3 regions of the Paenibacillus sp. GM2FR genome follow, and region 3 is predicted to be linked to each of the others. Evidence: riboswitches for the same ligand, from Rfam matches in the RefSeq annotation. Region 3 holds a riboswitch; each other region holds the start of a gene.
What was found. Region 3 has a riboswitch for cyclic di-AMP ahead of ehuB (ectoine/hydroxyectoine ABC transporter substrate-binding protein EhuB). Riboswitches for the same ligand answer to the same signal wherever they lie in the genome.
Positions count from the first base shown of each region.

Region 1: another riboswitch for cyclic di-AMP. It lies ahead of PAEVO_RS07950 (universal stress protein); the one in region 3 lies ahead of ehuB (ectoine/hydroxyectoine ABC transporter substrate-binding protein EhuB).
Region 2: another riboswitch for cyclic di-AMP. It lies ahead of PAEVO_RS22900 (hypothetical protein); the one in region 3 lies ahead of ehuB (ectoine/hydroxyectoine ABC transporter substrate-binding protein EhuB).

Region 1 covers NZ_MKZM01000008.1:1,751,990-1,757,140, forward strand. The annotation lists partial or broken gene PAEVO_RS07940 (cation:proton antiporter) at 1-505, shown strand, start outside; gene PAEVO_RS07945 (TrkH family potassium uptake protein) at 682-2,046, opposite strand; cyclic di-AMP (ydaO/yuaA leader) riboswitch at 2,227-2,378, shown strand; gene PAEVO_RS07950 (universal stress protein) at 2,511-3,158, shown strand; gene PAEVO_RS07955 (TrkH family potassium uptake protein) at 3,246-4,643, shown strand; gene PAEVO_RS07960 (DUF421 domain-containing protein) at 4,711-5,151, opposite strand, start outside.
Region 2 covers NZ_MKZM01000009.1:410,874-416,024, forward strand. The annotation lists gene pruA (L-glutamate gamma-semialdehyde dehydrogenase) at 1-700, opposite strand, end outside; gene PAEVO_RS22895 (proline dehydrogenase family protein) at 904-1,824, shown strand; gene PAEVO_RS22900 (hypothetical protein) at 1,885-2,346, opposite strand; cyclic di-AMP (ydaO/yuaA leader) riboswitch at 2,480-2,653, opposite strand; cyclic di-AMP (ydaO/yuaA leader) riboswitch at 3,195-3,362, shown strand; gene PAEVO_RS22905 (hypothetical protein) at 3,493-3,903, shown strand; gene PAEVO_RS34930 (potassium-transporting ATPase subunit F) at 4,062-4,130, shown strand; gene kdpA (potassium-transporting ATPase subunit KdpA) at 4,161-5,151, shown strand, end outside.
Region 3 covers NZ_MKZM01000012.1:44,615-49,765, forward strand. The annotation lists gene PAEVO_RS31510 (flavin reductase family protein) at 1-45, shown strand, start outside; gene PAEVO_RS31515 (SDR family NAD(P)-dependent oxidoreductase) at 234-977, shown strand; gene PAEVO_RS34770 (exosporium glycoprotein BclB-related protein) at 1,036-1,947, opposite strand; cyclic di-AMP (ydaO/yuaA leader) riboswitch at 2,437-2,584, shown strand; gene ehuB (ectoine/hydroxyectoine ABC transporter substrate-binding protein EhuB) at 2,935-3,789, shown strand; gene ehuC (ectoine/hydroxyectoine ABC transporter permease subunit EhuC) at 3,791-4,444, shown strand; gene ehuD (ectoine/hydroxyectoine ABC transporter permease subunit EhuD) at 4,447-5,109, shown strand; gene ehuA (ectoine/hydroxyectoine ABC transporter ATP-binding protein EhuA) at 5,123-5,151, shown strand, end outside.

The DNA of each region.
Region 1 (5,151 bases), on a different contig from region 3:
CGCCGAGCATTTTCACGTGTCCGGTGTTATTGCAGTAGTCGTAGGTGGCTTAATCTTCGGCAGCTACGGGGCTCGTATCGGCATGTCGGAAACCACGAAGATGAACATCAATTCATTCTGGGACGTCATCACCCTAGTAGCAAACTCGTTGATTTTCCTAATGATCGGACTTGAAATCAAGCACATCGACTTCACGGACAAATGGGCACTTATTGGTGCTTCGATTCTTATTGTTCTGATCGGAAGAACATTAGCCGTTTATGTCAGCATGAAATCCCTGAAATCCTTCCCCGCTTCCTGGAAAGTGATTTTGAATTGGGGAGGATTAAAGGGTAGTTTATCCATCGCGCTTGCCTTAAGCTTGCCCACGACCTTCGAAGGCCGTGACGATATTCTTGTGCTAACCTTCAGCGTCGTCCTCTTCTCTCTGCTCGTACAAGGACTCACAATCAAACCACTGGTTAAGAAATTAGGGCTCGGCAAATCAATGAAGGTAAGTGAATAGCAGTAGAAACTGTAGAAAGAAGCCGCGGTCATATTTTAAGTACCCAAAAACACAGCGTAAAAATATGGGGAATTTGCCGATGACCCGGCTAAACTTCCTCATACTCCTTACGCCGTCACACTTTAGGTACATTGCTACTACCTAAAACTTTATTTCTAAGTACTACGTCAGCTGCTTTATCCTATGAGCACCTTCTCTTCGGGCAAACGGTATTTTTGCTTGAACATTCGCTGCGACAACGCGAATGCAAGTGTTAAGGGTCCAAGTCTGCCAATATACATGGTCAAAATAATGATCCCTTTTCCTAAGGGTGAGAGTTCTGGTGTTAATCCCATCGATAAACCAACTGTTCCGAAAGCCGAAGTCACTTCAAAGAGAACCTCCATAAAATCCTTCTGCAAACTATGCTCACTAATGGTTAGGACAAAAGTAGCCAAAATAACCACCCCGACTGAAATCACCATGACGGCTAACGATCGAAGGATGATGGATTGAGGGATTCGCCTGTTGAGTATTTCAACATCTTGTTTGCCCCTTATAATACTTATCAAAGTGAACAAAAGAACTGCAAATGTGTTTGTCTTTATCCCCCCTCCTGTTGAACCAGAGGAAGCGCCGATAAACATTAAAAAGATCATAAAAAACTGGGAAGCCGTCATCATTTCAGCGATATTAATTGTATTAAACCCAGCGGTACGAGTTACTACGCCTTGAAAATAGCCCGCCCAAATCCGTTCTGCCCACGTTAAGGAGCCAAACGTATGGGTGTTGAACAATTCGATGATGAATATAACCAAAAAACCCGTGAGACAAAGGAAGCCGGAAGTTGATAACACAATCTTGGAATGCAGGGATAGCTTTGTCCACCGCCTATGCTTCCACACATCTAAAACTACAGTAAATCCGAGGCCGCCTATAATAAAAAGCAGAGTAATGACGATATTGACTAATGGATCACCAACGTATCGGCTCAAACTATCGGACCAAAGACTAAATCCAGCGTTATTAAAAGATGAAATGGAATGAAACACACCGTAATATACCGCTTGCCCCATACCCAGTTCCTCTTTCCAGCGAGTGATTAACAAGGCTGCTCCCATGAGTTCAATTATAAACGCAATGAGAAAAATACCCAGTGACAACTTCACAACACCTTGTGTTGATAAAGAGTTTGTAGATTCTTTTATGAGAAGGCGGTTTTTCAATCCGATTTTCTTACCCAGGACTACGGCTATCAACACACTAAATGTCATGAATCCAAGGCCGCCAACTTGAATCAAGCACATGATGACGATTTGGCCAAAGAGGGAGAAATCGGTTCCGGTATCCAGCACAACCAATCCTGTAACACATACTGCAGATGTCGAAGTGAATAATGCGTTTAACCAACCGACACCGGTGCCTGTTGATGATGATATGGGTAGTGCCAACAAGATAGCCCCTAATACAATCGGGAGAGCAAAGCCTAAAAGTATGAGACGCGAAGATGTTAAATGAAATTGCTTTATTGATATTTGGGGCTGTGATTTGCTACGAAACATCAGATATCCTCCTTCTTGTCCTAATTTTCAGTAAACGAAACCGTTCAGCCTACTACTGCGTAGTATTAACCTTATCAAAGCATTGATGCTACTGCAAAACAAATTTTCGCAATGCTATTATGCTGTATTTCGGTTTACATTTAGAACAAACTAGCATAATATGAATTACGATAATTTCATAATTAATAATCGCTTAATCCCCTCTTGGGGAGCGGGGGAACCATCGAGGTCGTACTAACGGCTTCAGGGGTGAATTCTTTCTAAACAGAAAGGACGGGGACTCTCAGACCCGAATCCGGCAGCTAACCTCGTCAGCGTCCTTGGGAGAGAACCCTCTTACCATTTTGACTTGTTACATATTAAACAGTCCAAAGCCTGGAAGCAGACACTCTGCTCCCAGGCTTTTTTCCTGAATGGTTTGCAGAGTATCTACATTTAGAAAAAGAAAAGGAGCAGAATTATTCATGGCAAATAACGAAAAAATCATGGTTTGTGTTTATTATGGTCCCCATGGGGAACGTCTCATTCGCCGAGGGGGGGAACTGGCTAAACTTCTGCAATGCCCCCTGTACGTATTGAGCGTCATTCCTGTAAGAGATGATGTGCTTGATCAAGAACAGGAAAAATTTATGGCCGCATGGCAAACGACATGCGACGAATATGGCGCTACATTTATCGCAAAAACGAACGTAGATCGTAAAGCTGCAGATATTATTGCGGAGACAGCCAGAAATCATCATATTACGCAATTAATCATCGGACAATCCGGGCAAACGCGATGGCAGGAAATTACGCAGGGTTCCTTCGTTAATGAACTACTGAATCGGATAGGTGAAACGGATCTTCACATTGTGGCGGTCCAGAGGATGGCACATCACATGACCGAGACCCATGAACGGGGAAGACGAGTCACGGTTATCAGAAATGGTGAACATTATAGGCTCAGCAATGGGGAGTCTGAAGGCGAAACTGTAGCTGAGGGTCTTTTTTTCAAGGAATTGAATACCGATTTCGATACGGGTTTACTTAAAATAATGACAAATAGTGAATTCAGGTATTTGAAGATAAGCAATGGAAAAGTGTTAGACCCTTCTTCTTTCCAGTCCAAATAGCGCATGATCAATATTACACGGGAGTGACACATGTGAGAAAACAGTTTATACTCATCGAAATAAATATCCCTATTACGGAGAATGACCATGATCGAAAACGATGACCATACCAGACGTCGCTCCGCCCTTTACAAAATCGATTCATTCGTAAACAAGTTGAAGAATAATATGAGTCCTCCCCAGCTCATCATGGTAGTGTTTTTTGTGCTGATCTGGACGGGTACCTTGTTGCTTACACTCCCTCTATCTTCTACAAACGGAAAATCTGTAGGTTTATTGAATGCTTTGTTTACCGCCACCTCGGCTATATGTGTGAATGGCCTTGTGGTTGTAGATACCGGGAGTGTTTATTCGACCTTTGGGCAAGTCATCATTATGATCTTGATCCAGATTGGCGGACTCGGATTTATGACTTTCGGTGTTATGGTAGCCATAGTACTGGGGAAAAGAATAGGTCTCAAGCAACGTCTTGTCATTCAGCAAACAACCCACTCGACATCAGCTCAAGGTTTAGTCAAGCTATCGCTGTATATGGTGCTTATAGCGTTCGCATTTGAGGCGTTGGCTACGGTCATTCTTACGATTCGATGGCATTACGAATGGGGTTGGGGTCAGGCAGCCTATTATGCGCTTTTTCATTCCGTTTCCGCCTTCAATAATGCGGGATTTGCTTTGTGGTCTGACAGTCTTTCACCTTTTGTCGGCGATCCAATCGTTAATATTACCATTGTTATGCTCTTTATCATCGGCGGACTCGGCTATATTGTTGTCGTGGATCTATTCCGCAAACGTTCATGGAAGAGACTGTCTCTCCACTCCAAGGTTGTTCTTCTGGGCACAGGCATTCTCTCAGGAATCGGTTTTCTAACTATACTATTGTTGGAAAGTTGGAATCCGTCCACCTTTGGTCAGCTTAGCGGAGGCGAGCGTGTGTTGGCCGCTTTCTTCCAAGGTACGACACCTCGAAGTTCTGGATTCAACACAATTGACATCAGCAGTATGCTAGCCGCTTCCCAGTTCCTTATGATTATTCTGATGTTTATCGGAGCTGCCTCTGGAGGTACAGGAGGTGGAATCAAAATCAATACACTGATTGTACTCATCTTGGCAACGATCCAAACGTTTCGCGGCGGTGGGCAAATTCACGCATTCAAGCGCAAAATAGGCGAAGAAACGGTTATGCGTGCCCTAGCTGTTGTCATGAGTTCATTGGTTGTTGTACTTTGCGTCTCCCTTCTGCTCACGATCACGGAGGGAATGCTGGAGGAACATTTTCTGGAGGTGCTGTTTGAAGCCACATCAGCATTCAGTACAACCGGGTTGTCGATGGGGCTGACGAGTGAACTATCTCCCCCCGGTAAGGTCATTGTGATTGTTACGATGTTTGCCGGACGCTTGGGTCCGTTAACGCTCGCTTTTGCGCTGGCTCAGAAAAAGCGTTTATCTAAAATAGGTTATGCGGAAGATCATATTTTGATTGGATAAACAAGTGATATAAGGAGGCCCCTCCAGTTGGAGGGGCTTCCTTATATCACTACAATGAATGCTTGGGCTATTGAAGCCTTTTATTTGTTACGTGGGTATCTCCTTTTTTTATTTCATTAAATAAATCTGTCTCTTGATTTTGAAGGTTGGGGGTTAAAGCATCACTTCCACTCACTATACCGTTTAAATATTTTGATAACAGGTTTTCCAGTTGCGAAAGGGTTACCGGTTTTGCCGAATCATGCAATTCGTAACCAAGTTGCCCGTTTGGTTCGATAGTAGCCGTCTTCACATCACTTAACTTCGATATTCCTTGCTGCCGTAATTTCATCTCCAGAGCATCCACGGTTAATCTCAGTTTCTTCATATTATGGATCACTAATTGGCCGCCTTCAATAACAACAATTGCCGGTCCTTTAATCCACTTTTCAAAACGATTCCAGCGAACTTGTAAGATTTCAACTAATATCAACACTGATATAAACACGATTGCAGCAACGATGGTTAG
Region 2 (5,151 bases), on a different contig from region 3:
GGAAGTTGACGACGCCCGGAGGCAGGCTGACTTCTTCCAGCAGCTCCACGAATTTGGCGGCGATGACCGGCGTGGTGCTCGCTGGCTTCAGCACAACGGTGTTACCCGAGACGATGGCTGCTGTGGTCATGCCTGCCATAATCGCGAGCGGAAAATTCCACGGCGGAATGACGATGCCGACGCCAAGCGGGATGTAATAGAGATGATTCTCTTCCTCCTCGTGAACCGTCAACGGCTGGGGCGCGCTTAGACGCTGCATTTCGCGTGCATAGAATTCCATGAAATCGATCGCTTCGGCCGTATCCGCGTCCGCCTCGGCACGCGTTTTGCCGGCTTCCAGCGTCATCAGCGCGGAGAACTCGAGCTTGCGCCGCCGCATGATCGCAGCTGCCTTATACAGATATCGTGCCCGTTCGCTCGGCTCGGTGTGCTTCCACGTCTCAAAGGTACGCGCTGCCGTCTGAATAGCTTGTTCGGCAAGCTCGGTATCGGCTTGGGATACAATGCCGATGACCTGACGTTTCCGAGACGGATTGACCGATTGTGCGGTACGCTCCGTATAGATTTTGGTACCGCCGATAACCAAGGGATACGATTGGCCAAGCTCGGCTTCGACTCCGGATAACGCCGCATCGTATAACTTGTTGTTCCACTCGTTGTTGAAATCCATAAATGGTTCGTTCCGAAAAGGTACGCGCATGGGAGGCCCCTCCTTAACATGATATGAATCGAAGCTTAAGGTCTATGGTCCAGCTGCTGAATGCATCATGGTGGGGTGTTTAGGATCTTCTGGTGAGAAGCTCTATGTTAGATATGTATGTCTTCCTGCATGCCGTCATGATTTTTGCATATGAGTTAAGATAGAGTGCATTTTGGTTTACCTTTTGCAAAGGGGGCGCACGCATGGACGGAACCGAGCTTTACCGTAAAGTGATCCTGACGGTGTCCGGTAATAAATTCGTGAAGTGGTTGTCGATCAAGTACGGTCGGAAATTGGCGGGCAGATTCATAGCCGGCGATACCTTGGATGAGGCGCTGGATGAAATTGAGAGGCTGAACGAGAAGGGCATTCTCGTCACGCTCGATCATTTGGGGGAGGGTATCACGACGCTGGATGAAGCGGCCGGGTACCGGGAGGAGTATTTGAAGCTTGTGGAAGGGATTGCCAAGCGGGGAGTGAAATCGAACGTATCGCTGAAACCGACACAGATGGGGATGGCACTGGACCCCGAGATGGCTTACGAGAACATCAAGCTGGTGGCGAAAAAGGCGAAAGAGCACCGGAACTTCGTTCGTCTGGATATGGAGGATTCCCCGTACACCCAGGCCACGATTGACATGACACTGCGGCTCCATCAAGAGGGGCTGACCAATGTGGGGACTGTGATGCAGGCCTACTTGTTCCGTACGGAGGAGGACGTCAAGAATTTAATGCATGCCGGTGTTAATCTGCGGTTGGTGAAGGGGGCGTACAAAGAGCCTGGAACCATTGCCTTTCAGCAGAAGCGGGAGGTTATTGACAACTATAAGAAATTGATCAAAATGCATTTTGATCAGGGCGCCTACGTCGCGATTGCTTCGCACGATGACCACATCATCGACTGGGTGAAGGTGTTTGCCGAGCAGAGCCGCATAGACAAACAGGAATTTGAGTTTCAGATGCTGTACGGGCTGCGGATGAACGATCAGGCTGCGCTTGCGCAGGACGGCTACCGCATCCGGTGTTATATGCCTTACGGAACGATGTGGTACCCGTATTTCACCCGGCGGCTGGCAGAGAAGCCGGCTAACCTGATGATGGTGCTCAAAAATATGTTCAAGTGAGCGGGGGAAAACAACCAATTGCAATGGAAGCGAGGACGGTAGCTCTTTCTAGCTGTCGTCCTAGAAATAATACGCCTCCGAGCAGTTCATTAGGTAGGAACGCTCCAGCGGAAGGCTACCTAACCGCTTACGGGTGATGTGCTGTTGCAGATTGGCCTCCAGATCGGCGAGGGCCGATACGGCGAGTTGCATCCGTACAGATCCCCATTGCTGCTGCTTCTGGGCATAGCGAACGGCCTCCGTCACGGGCATGCCTCTCAGCCTTGTAAAGACGGATGCCCAGCGGACCAGATCCGCGAACTCTCCCGTGCTTGGCAGTGCATATTCGGCATACCCGGCCGCGTTTTCGCAGCTGATTTTAAACAAACCGCAGTTGCAGCCTTGATCGCTCGAGGGGATAAAGCGTTCAGCCGAGCTCTGGTCGAAACGGAACATCTCCATGTTGCGGATGGGCTCTTCACATATTACAGGCGATGCGGTTTCGATGACGGGTGCCAGTGCGGCCTCGATGAGTTTCGTCATGATCTACGCTCCTTTATAGGAATGTTATATGCACGGCAAAAAGGCCTGGTGAGCAGAGATACCCCGCTCTCCAGGCCTATTTATCGTTAGAGGCCCTACTCCAGTGGCCGCTTCCGCTTAAGGCTCGGGTGGTGTTCTCTCTCAAAACGCGCCTACGAGGTTAGCTGACGGATTCGGGCTTGAGAGCACCCTACCGCAGCGCCTGACCATCAGGCCTGCGGATTCACCCCGTTCACCAACAGAAGCCCCATTGGCGATTTTGGTTCCCCCGTCTCCCGATCTGTCGGGAGCTCAGCGTAAATGAATGTTTCGAATAGATGGATGAATCATACGCCGGAGGAATCTAAAAGTAAATGGCCATATGGGACGGATACATTCCGAAAATCGATAAAAACCGCAAAAGAAAACGTGTACATTGGGTCGTGTCATCTATTATCATGGCAAAATCTCGGTATCTCGATAGATTACGATAAATATAAGAAAACAAGAGAAATACATAGTATAGAGCAGTATTCTGGAGATAATGGACCGGAATTGGTCCGTTCCTGTTCGACATAACGCCACATGTGTTTTTGCTCACATTTACTTCCTGCAGGGCCAGACGTATGATACGAACTATGAATTGACGGACATCAGAGACAGGCAAATGGGCAGCCGATCCATGAAGGCCTACAGACAGTGTGAGAGCTCAGTTGGGCTCTTTTATGGATCGAATCTCGGGAGAAGGCACCATAGGCCTTCACTGAAATTGCAGGATGATGCGACTCTCACCGCTCGAACCTGATGCTGTGTTGTTTTGCTGGACCTGGATGTTTAGTCAATGGCTAATAGAATAACATGCTACTCGTTTTCAATTTTCGCTGAGTCCTTGAATGGAAAAGGAACGGGGGAACCAGTCGGGAGATGAATCTATCTCTCAGGGGTGAATCCCATGGACAAGATAACGGTCTATGGGTAGGGCGACTCTCACGCCCGAATCCGTCAGCTAACCTCGTAAGCGTATCGAGAGAGGCAACGATTGTCGTGGACTTGGGCCATGGTGTATTTCACCGTGTCCTATTAAGGAGCCTGCGGGAAGAGTTCTTCTCTTTCCACGGGCTTCTTTGTTGTTGCCTTCTCTTTCTGACCTTAGGAGGAGAAAAGAAGATGGAGAAACCGCAGGAATTCATCCTGGTATCCGCGCCGAACAAGGCCGGGGAGGAATTCGTCCGCCAGTTGATTCAAAAACATGTTTCGTTTGCGGCCATAGCCAACAACCGGGCTGAGCAGGAGAGGTTGCTGGATCTGGGCTGCAAACACATTATTCTGATTGATACAAGAGACGAGCAAACCTGGATCATTCCCGAGTTTTCCGTCAGCAAGGTGTTTCTGTTCGAAAGCAGCTTGAATTTGTGCTGTCGCTATTTACGGATTTGCCGGACTTGGACCGCAGAGTCGATTTATGTGATCACCCATTCCAGCAATCCGCGATTGATATACAAAGGGTTGGGTGCTGATGTGGTGCTTCATACGAACCATCGTCACGTGGCCTTTCTCATAGCGTCTATTGGCAGTTAAGCGTTTGGCTGATTTCACAACGAGTTTCGGGAGGTTGTATTCATGCAGGATTTAGTTATGTTGCTTATTTTGGGAGGAACCTACGGACTGCTCATGCTGTTTATGTCCTGGTGCGGGCGTGTGGTTTCGGAACCGGAGGCTGATCAGCCGTGATGATCATGTTGATATTCACGATTTTTATTTTTCTCTATTTGATTTATGCGCTGATTCACCCTGAAAAATTCTAGGGAAACGGCTGAAGGAGGAAGGCATTCGTCATGGGCATTTTACAAATTGCCATCGTTATACTCGTTCTGGTGCTGCTGGTCAAGCCGCTGGGAACTTATCTATACCAGGTGTTTCGCAATGAAAGCAATGGAACGGACAGATGGTTCTTCTGGGTGGAGAAACCGATTTTTGCTCTGATCGGCTTGAAAGAACGCAAAGGGATGACATGGAAAGGGTATGCCGTCAGCTTTGTGTTAACGAATATCGTGCTGGTTGCGGCGGGGTACTTGATTCTGCGGCTGCAAAAGGTGCTGCCGCTGAATCCGAACGGTATCGGTCATATGGAACCGACCTTGTCGTTCAACACGATCATCAGCTTTATGACCAATACGAATCTTCAGCATTACAGCGGGGAGTCGGGATTGTCTTATATGGCCCAGATGGCCGTCATTACGATGATGATGTTTACATCCGCCGCGACCGGGCTGTGCGTGGCGATTGCTTTTATCCGGGCGGTAACCAGCAAGGGCACGACCGTCGGCAACTTCTTTGAGGACTTCGTTAAGGCCCATACCCGGGTATTCATCCCGGCCGCGTTCATCATTGCGATGGTGCTGGTGGCGCTGCAGGTACCGCAGACGTTGAAGCCTACGCTCAGCGTCACGACGCTGGAAGGAAGCGAGCAGCAAATTGCGGTAGGACCGGTGGCTGCACTCGAATCGATCAAGCATCTGGGCACCAATGGGGGCGGGTTTATGGGAGCCAACTCGGCGCATCCATTCGAGAACCCGTCCCCGCTGACCAATGTGATCGAAATTCTGTGCATGTGGAGTCTTGGGGCGGCGCTCCCGTATACGTTCGGTTTGTTCGCCAAGAGCCGCAAACAGGGCTGGATTATTTTTTCGGTAATGATGACCTTATTTATCGGATTCCTGTCGCTGAACTATGCCGCCGAAACCAACGGCAATCCGGCGTTGAACCGCCTGGGCATCGACGTTTCGCAGGGCAGCATGGAGGGCAAAGAGGTCCGGTTCGGGATCG
Region 3 (5,151 bases):
TATTCTTCACTGGGAGAGATGTTTACGGTCGAGCGGCCCGTATAACAGCGGATGGGATGGATAAGGGTTAGGACGCAGCGAATATCAAGCTGTAAGCGTTCATGTACCGCTATTCGATAGCGCGTTGGTCCATGAAAGAAACGGGACTTGTGGAATATCCTGCCTGGAATATGCAAATTCTACATGAATGTGGGGCCGATATGATGAATTCACAATATAGGAGTGATCGACATATGAAGTTTGAATCCAAGGTTGTCATTGTGACGGGAGGCGCCAGCGGGATCGGTGAAGCAGCGGTAAGGCTTTTTGTAGAAGAGGGGGCCAAGGTTGTTATCGCGGATTATTCGGACCGCGGACAGGCCGTTTCCGATGAATTAAGAGGAGCAGGCTTTGAGACGCTGTTCGTTAAGACGGATGTAACCCAAGAACAGGAAGTTACGAATATGGTGAAGCAGACGGTTGAGCATTTTGGCCGTGTTGATGTATTGTTCGCCAATGCAGGCATTGCTCATGATGCGCCTGCCGATCAGTTGTCGATGGACAACTGGCAAAGAACGATTGATATTAATCTTACAGGGGTGTTCCTGTGTGATAAATATGTAATCCAGCAAATGCTATCCCAAGGAACCGGAGGGGCGATCGTAAACTGCGGCTCGATCCATAGCCATGTCGGAAAAGCGGGGGTTACCGCCTATGCTTCCGCTAAGGGAGGCGTTAAGCTGTTAACCCAGTCGATGAGCGCGGATTATGCTCCTAAAGGGATTCGGGTCAACGCCGTATGTCCGGGATATATCGATACGCCGCTTATTAAGGGAAGAACGGAAGCGATCACGCAGCATCTGGTCGGCCTTCATCCGATGGGCCGCTTGGGGCAGCCGGAAGAAGTAGCCAAAGCCGTGTTGTTCCTCGCCAGCGAAGATGCATCCTTCATTACAGGCACGAGTTTGCTGGTGGATGGCGGGTATACGGCCGTATAATTGAAGCAAAGCCCCGATATAACAATCGGGGCTTTGTTTGCAGGAGGAAAGACGAAACTTATATAATGCTGACACCAGCGCTGCCGTAACCTGCGACTGCAGTGACAAGAGTTACGCCAGCAGCTGTTGCCGAGAATACCATTAACAAGCGGGTATTGGCTGCCACCGGAATGGCCAGGCCTTCTACGAAGCCATTGCTTACCGTTCCGGGACCTACAATGCCTGTGAGCGGCGGAGCCAACGTAACAAGAGCGCCTGGTATCGGTGCGAAAGTATTGCTCGTAGCCGGTGCACTGTACAGTTGGGCTGTGATTGTAACCGTGGTTCCTGTCAGGGTAAGCGCCAAAGTAGTGCTAAAGGTAGCAGACAGTGCAGTGATGGTACCAGCTCGTGGCGTGTTAAATGCGAAGTCAAGTGCAGTACCTGCTGCTCCCGTAAGGTCGATCGTTCCACCAGCGAGGGTAACGGTAGGGCCGGAAATACCAAAGCCGACCAGACCGACTGTACCTACCAATCCGCCCAAAACAGTAGTCAGAGCAAGTGGCAGACCAGATGCGAATGGGATGATGGCTCCTCCGGCAGCTGCTCCAGTAGCCCCAGTAGCCCCAGTAGCTCCAGCAGGTCCGACGGCTCCAGCAGGTCCGACAGGCCCGACAGGCCCGACAGGTCCCGCCGGTCCGGCAGGTCCAGCAGGTCCAGCTGGTCCAGCAATACCCGTTGTCGGTCCGGCAGGTCCGGCAGGCCCGATAGGTCCAGCTGGTCCAACCGGTCCAACCGGTCCGATAGGCCCTTGAGGACCTACAGGTCCGCGGATAGCTCTTGGGCATCGGCGCTTTTTAACAACACATACATGATCTTTATGGCCACCATGACCATGAGACGGGCATTTCTTTTTCTTCGCATGAATGACTTCTTTCTCTATCTTTTTAAGAGCACACAATAATTTTCTCTTTCTAGAAGAACGTTCCAAATGAAGCACCTCCTTTAGATTTGTTTTATACTACGCAAGTGCTCTCGGTACGGCATGGGTTAATAGCGTACAAATGATAGATATCCACCTATAATTTCCAGAATGTACGCTAGCCCTTAAGGCATTCATCTATTGACGAATAGCAAAAACCATAGGATGAATTTCAAATTTCCATACGATGTTCATAGGCTTATTACGCAGCGTTTCAAAAAAAAAATTAGGCCTTACATGTAATGGGGGAAGCTTTCACAATCCGGGTTTAATTCATGGCATAAACTATCCATCACATGAACGAGTAAGGGAGGCATGTCAAACGCCTGCTATATAGCGAAAAATAAGCCTGGAATAACCCCCCTGAATGGTAAGGGGACAGGCTTGAATGAGGCATTTTTCCGGTGTGTAATATACCCTGGAAGAATGGCATTTCCGCCTCTAAATTTCCAAAAAAAGCGGTTAAAGGGGTTTGACTTTTCCTGAACTTCCCTTTATCATGAACACACGCTTAGTTTCCGGCATACATTTTCCGGAAAGCGGGGGAACCAGTTTCACCAGGGGCGAGTCACTTGGAATCACGAGTGTAGGGTACCATCTTACCCGAGTCCGTCAGCTAACCTCGTCAGCAGTGGATGGGTCTTTTATACATAATGGATGTTTCATAACAAAGGCCCTTTATTCTCTATAGGGGCCTTTCTCTATTTTTTGACCCCCTGCTGGCGGAGCTATGTCTAGATCCCCTGTTTGGTGGTCTTTTTGTATTCTGCTAAAGAGGAGGGGCAAGGTCGGCAAATGTTGAACCAATTGAATCGGTCAGACGGCATTGGGTTAAAGCGTGCACGGAGATGGATGAATCATCTTCCCTGAAGCCCCGACCCGTGCAAGGTATCTGAATGTCTTTATATCCAAGTTAACATATAAATTAACAAGGATTATTTCATCATGCCATTTTTTAAGAATTGCAAAGTCATAACGAAAGGTTGTGGAAAAGTTTTGAAGAAAGTCGTTGTACTGATGTTGTCATTGATTTTGGTGGTATCGCTTGCGGCTTGCGGCGACAAAGGGAGTACGCTGGATCGCGCCATAGAGCAGGGATATATCACCGTGGGTTTTGCGAATGAGAAGCCTTATGCCTATAAAGAGGCCAACGGGGAGCTGACGGGAGAAGCGGTTGAGATTGCCCGAGTTATTCTGGAACGGCTTGGGATCAAGGAAATGAGGGGAGAGCTTACGGAATTCGGTTCACTGGTTGCCGGACTGCAGGCTGAGCGGTTTGATCTCATTACCGCAGGCATGTTCATTAATCCGGACCGCTGCTCTGCCGTATTGTTTGCCGATCCGGAGTACAGCATCGGGGAAGCCATTGCGGTGAAGCAAGGGAACCCGATGGAACTCGGAAGCTATGAGGACATTGCCAAGAATGACCAGGCCAAGGTAGCCGTCATGACCGGCGCGGTCGAAATCGGCTATATGGAGAAGTCTGGTATTCCCACGGACCGGATCGTACAGGTCCCTGACCAGGCCTCGGCCATCAGCGCTCTCCAGGCAGACCGGGTGCAGGCGATTACGATGACGGGGCCGTCCCTGCAGGCGATGCTGGATTCGGCTAACGACGACAGCATCGAACGCGTGGCTGATTTCGAGCAGCCGGTCATCGACGGAGAGAGCGTTCGCGGTTACGGCGCTACGGCTTTTCGCCAAGCGGATACCGAGTTCCAGGAGGCTTACAATGCGGAGCTGCAAAAAATGAAGGAGTCTGGCGAGTTGCTCGAAATTTTGCAAGAGTTCGGGTTCACGGAAGAAGAGCTTCCGGGTGAGATGACGGCCGCCGCGCTTTGCGGGGAATAGCATGCCGAATTCTTGGATCGATTTTCTCCCTACGCTGCTTAAAGGAGCAGAGATCACGATTATCGTCGCGTTTTTTTCAGCCATACTGGCTATCGTGATGTCCTTTGCAGCCGGATTATGCCGGCTGTCGAAGCTGTGGATCGTCCGGACGTTGACAGCCGTGTACGTGGAAGTCTTTCGGGGAACCTCCTTGCTGGTGCAGCTGTTCTGGTTGTATTTTGCCCTTCCGTTCATCGGCATCGAGCTTCCGAAAATGCTGGCGGCGATCCTCGCGATCGGGCTGAACTTCGGCGCATACGGCTCGGAAATCGTTCGAAGCGCCGTGCTGGCCGTTCCGAAAGGACAGTGGGAAGCCGCCTTAGCGCTTAATCTGAAGCCTTGGCAAAGGCTGTGGAATGTGATATTGCCTCAAGCGTCCCTGCGAATGCTTCCCCCTTTCGGAAATCAGCTTGTGGAACTCATCAAATCCACCTCACTGGTTTATTTCATCACGATGGCGGATTTGACGTATCAGGCGATGGTGCTCCGCAACAATTACATCTCCTGGACGACCGAGATTCTGGTGCTGCTGCTCCTCATGTATTTTGTCATTGCTACGCTCGTCTCGCTGGCGGTTCGACTGCTGGAGCGTAAATGGACAGCGGGGAGGTTATAGCCATGTGGGACTGGAACTATGTGTGGGATATCCTGCCGCAGCTCTTGAATGCGTTAAAGATGACGGTATGGGTGACGCTCTGCGCTTTCGCGGTGGCTTTGATCATCGGATTGCTGCTTGCCTTTGCGACACGGAGCCGATTTAAGGTGTTGTCGCTCCTAACCAAAGGAATCATCGAATTTATTCGCAATACACCGCTGCTGGTTCAGGTCTTCTTCCTGTATTACAGTCTGCCGCTCCTCACGGGAATTTCCATTCCGGCTTTCTATGCCGGGGTGATCGGTCTCGGGCTGCATTACAGCACATATCTTTCCGAGGTGTACCGTTCCGGAATCGAGGGAGTGCCGAAGGGACAATGGGAGGCTGCCACAGCACTGAATTACACGAAAGCCCAAACCTGGCGGAGTATTATCCTGCCGCAAGCCGTACCGCCGATCATTCCGGTACTGGGCAATTATTTGATTGTCATGTTTAAAGAAACGCCGATTCTATGCGCCATAACGCTGGTGGAGATGATGCTGACGGCCAAAAATATCGTGTCGCAGTCGTTCCGCGCATTTGAGCCGTATACGCTGGTCGGGATTCTGTTCCTGATCATCAGTTATATCGCCTCTTTGCTTGTGCAAAGGCTGGAAAAGCGTATGAATCTGCAGCGTGGAAAATAAGGAGGGGAGTCTATTGAATGCCGTTGTGATCGATGAGCAAGC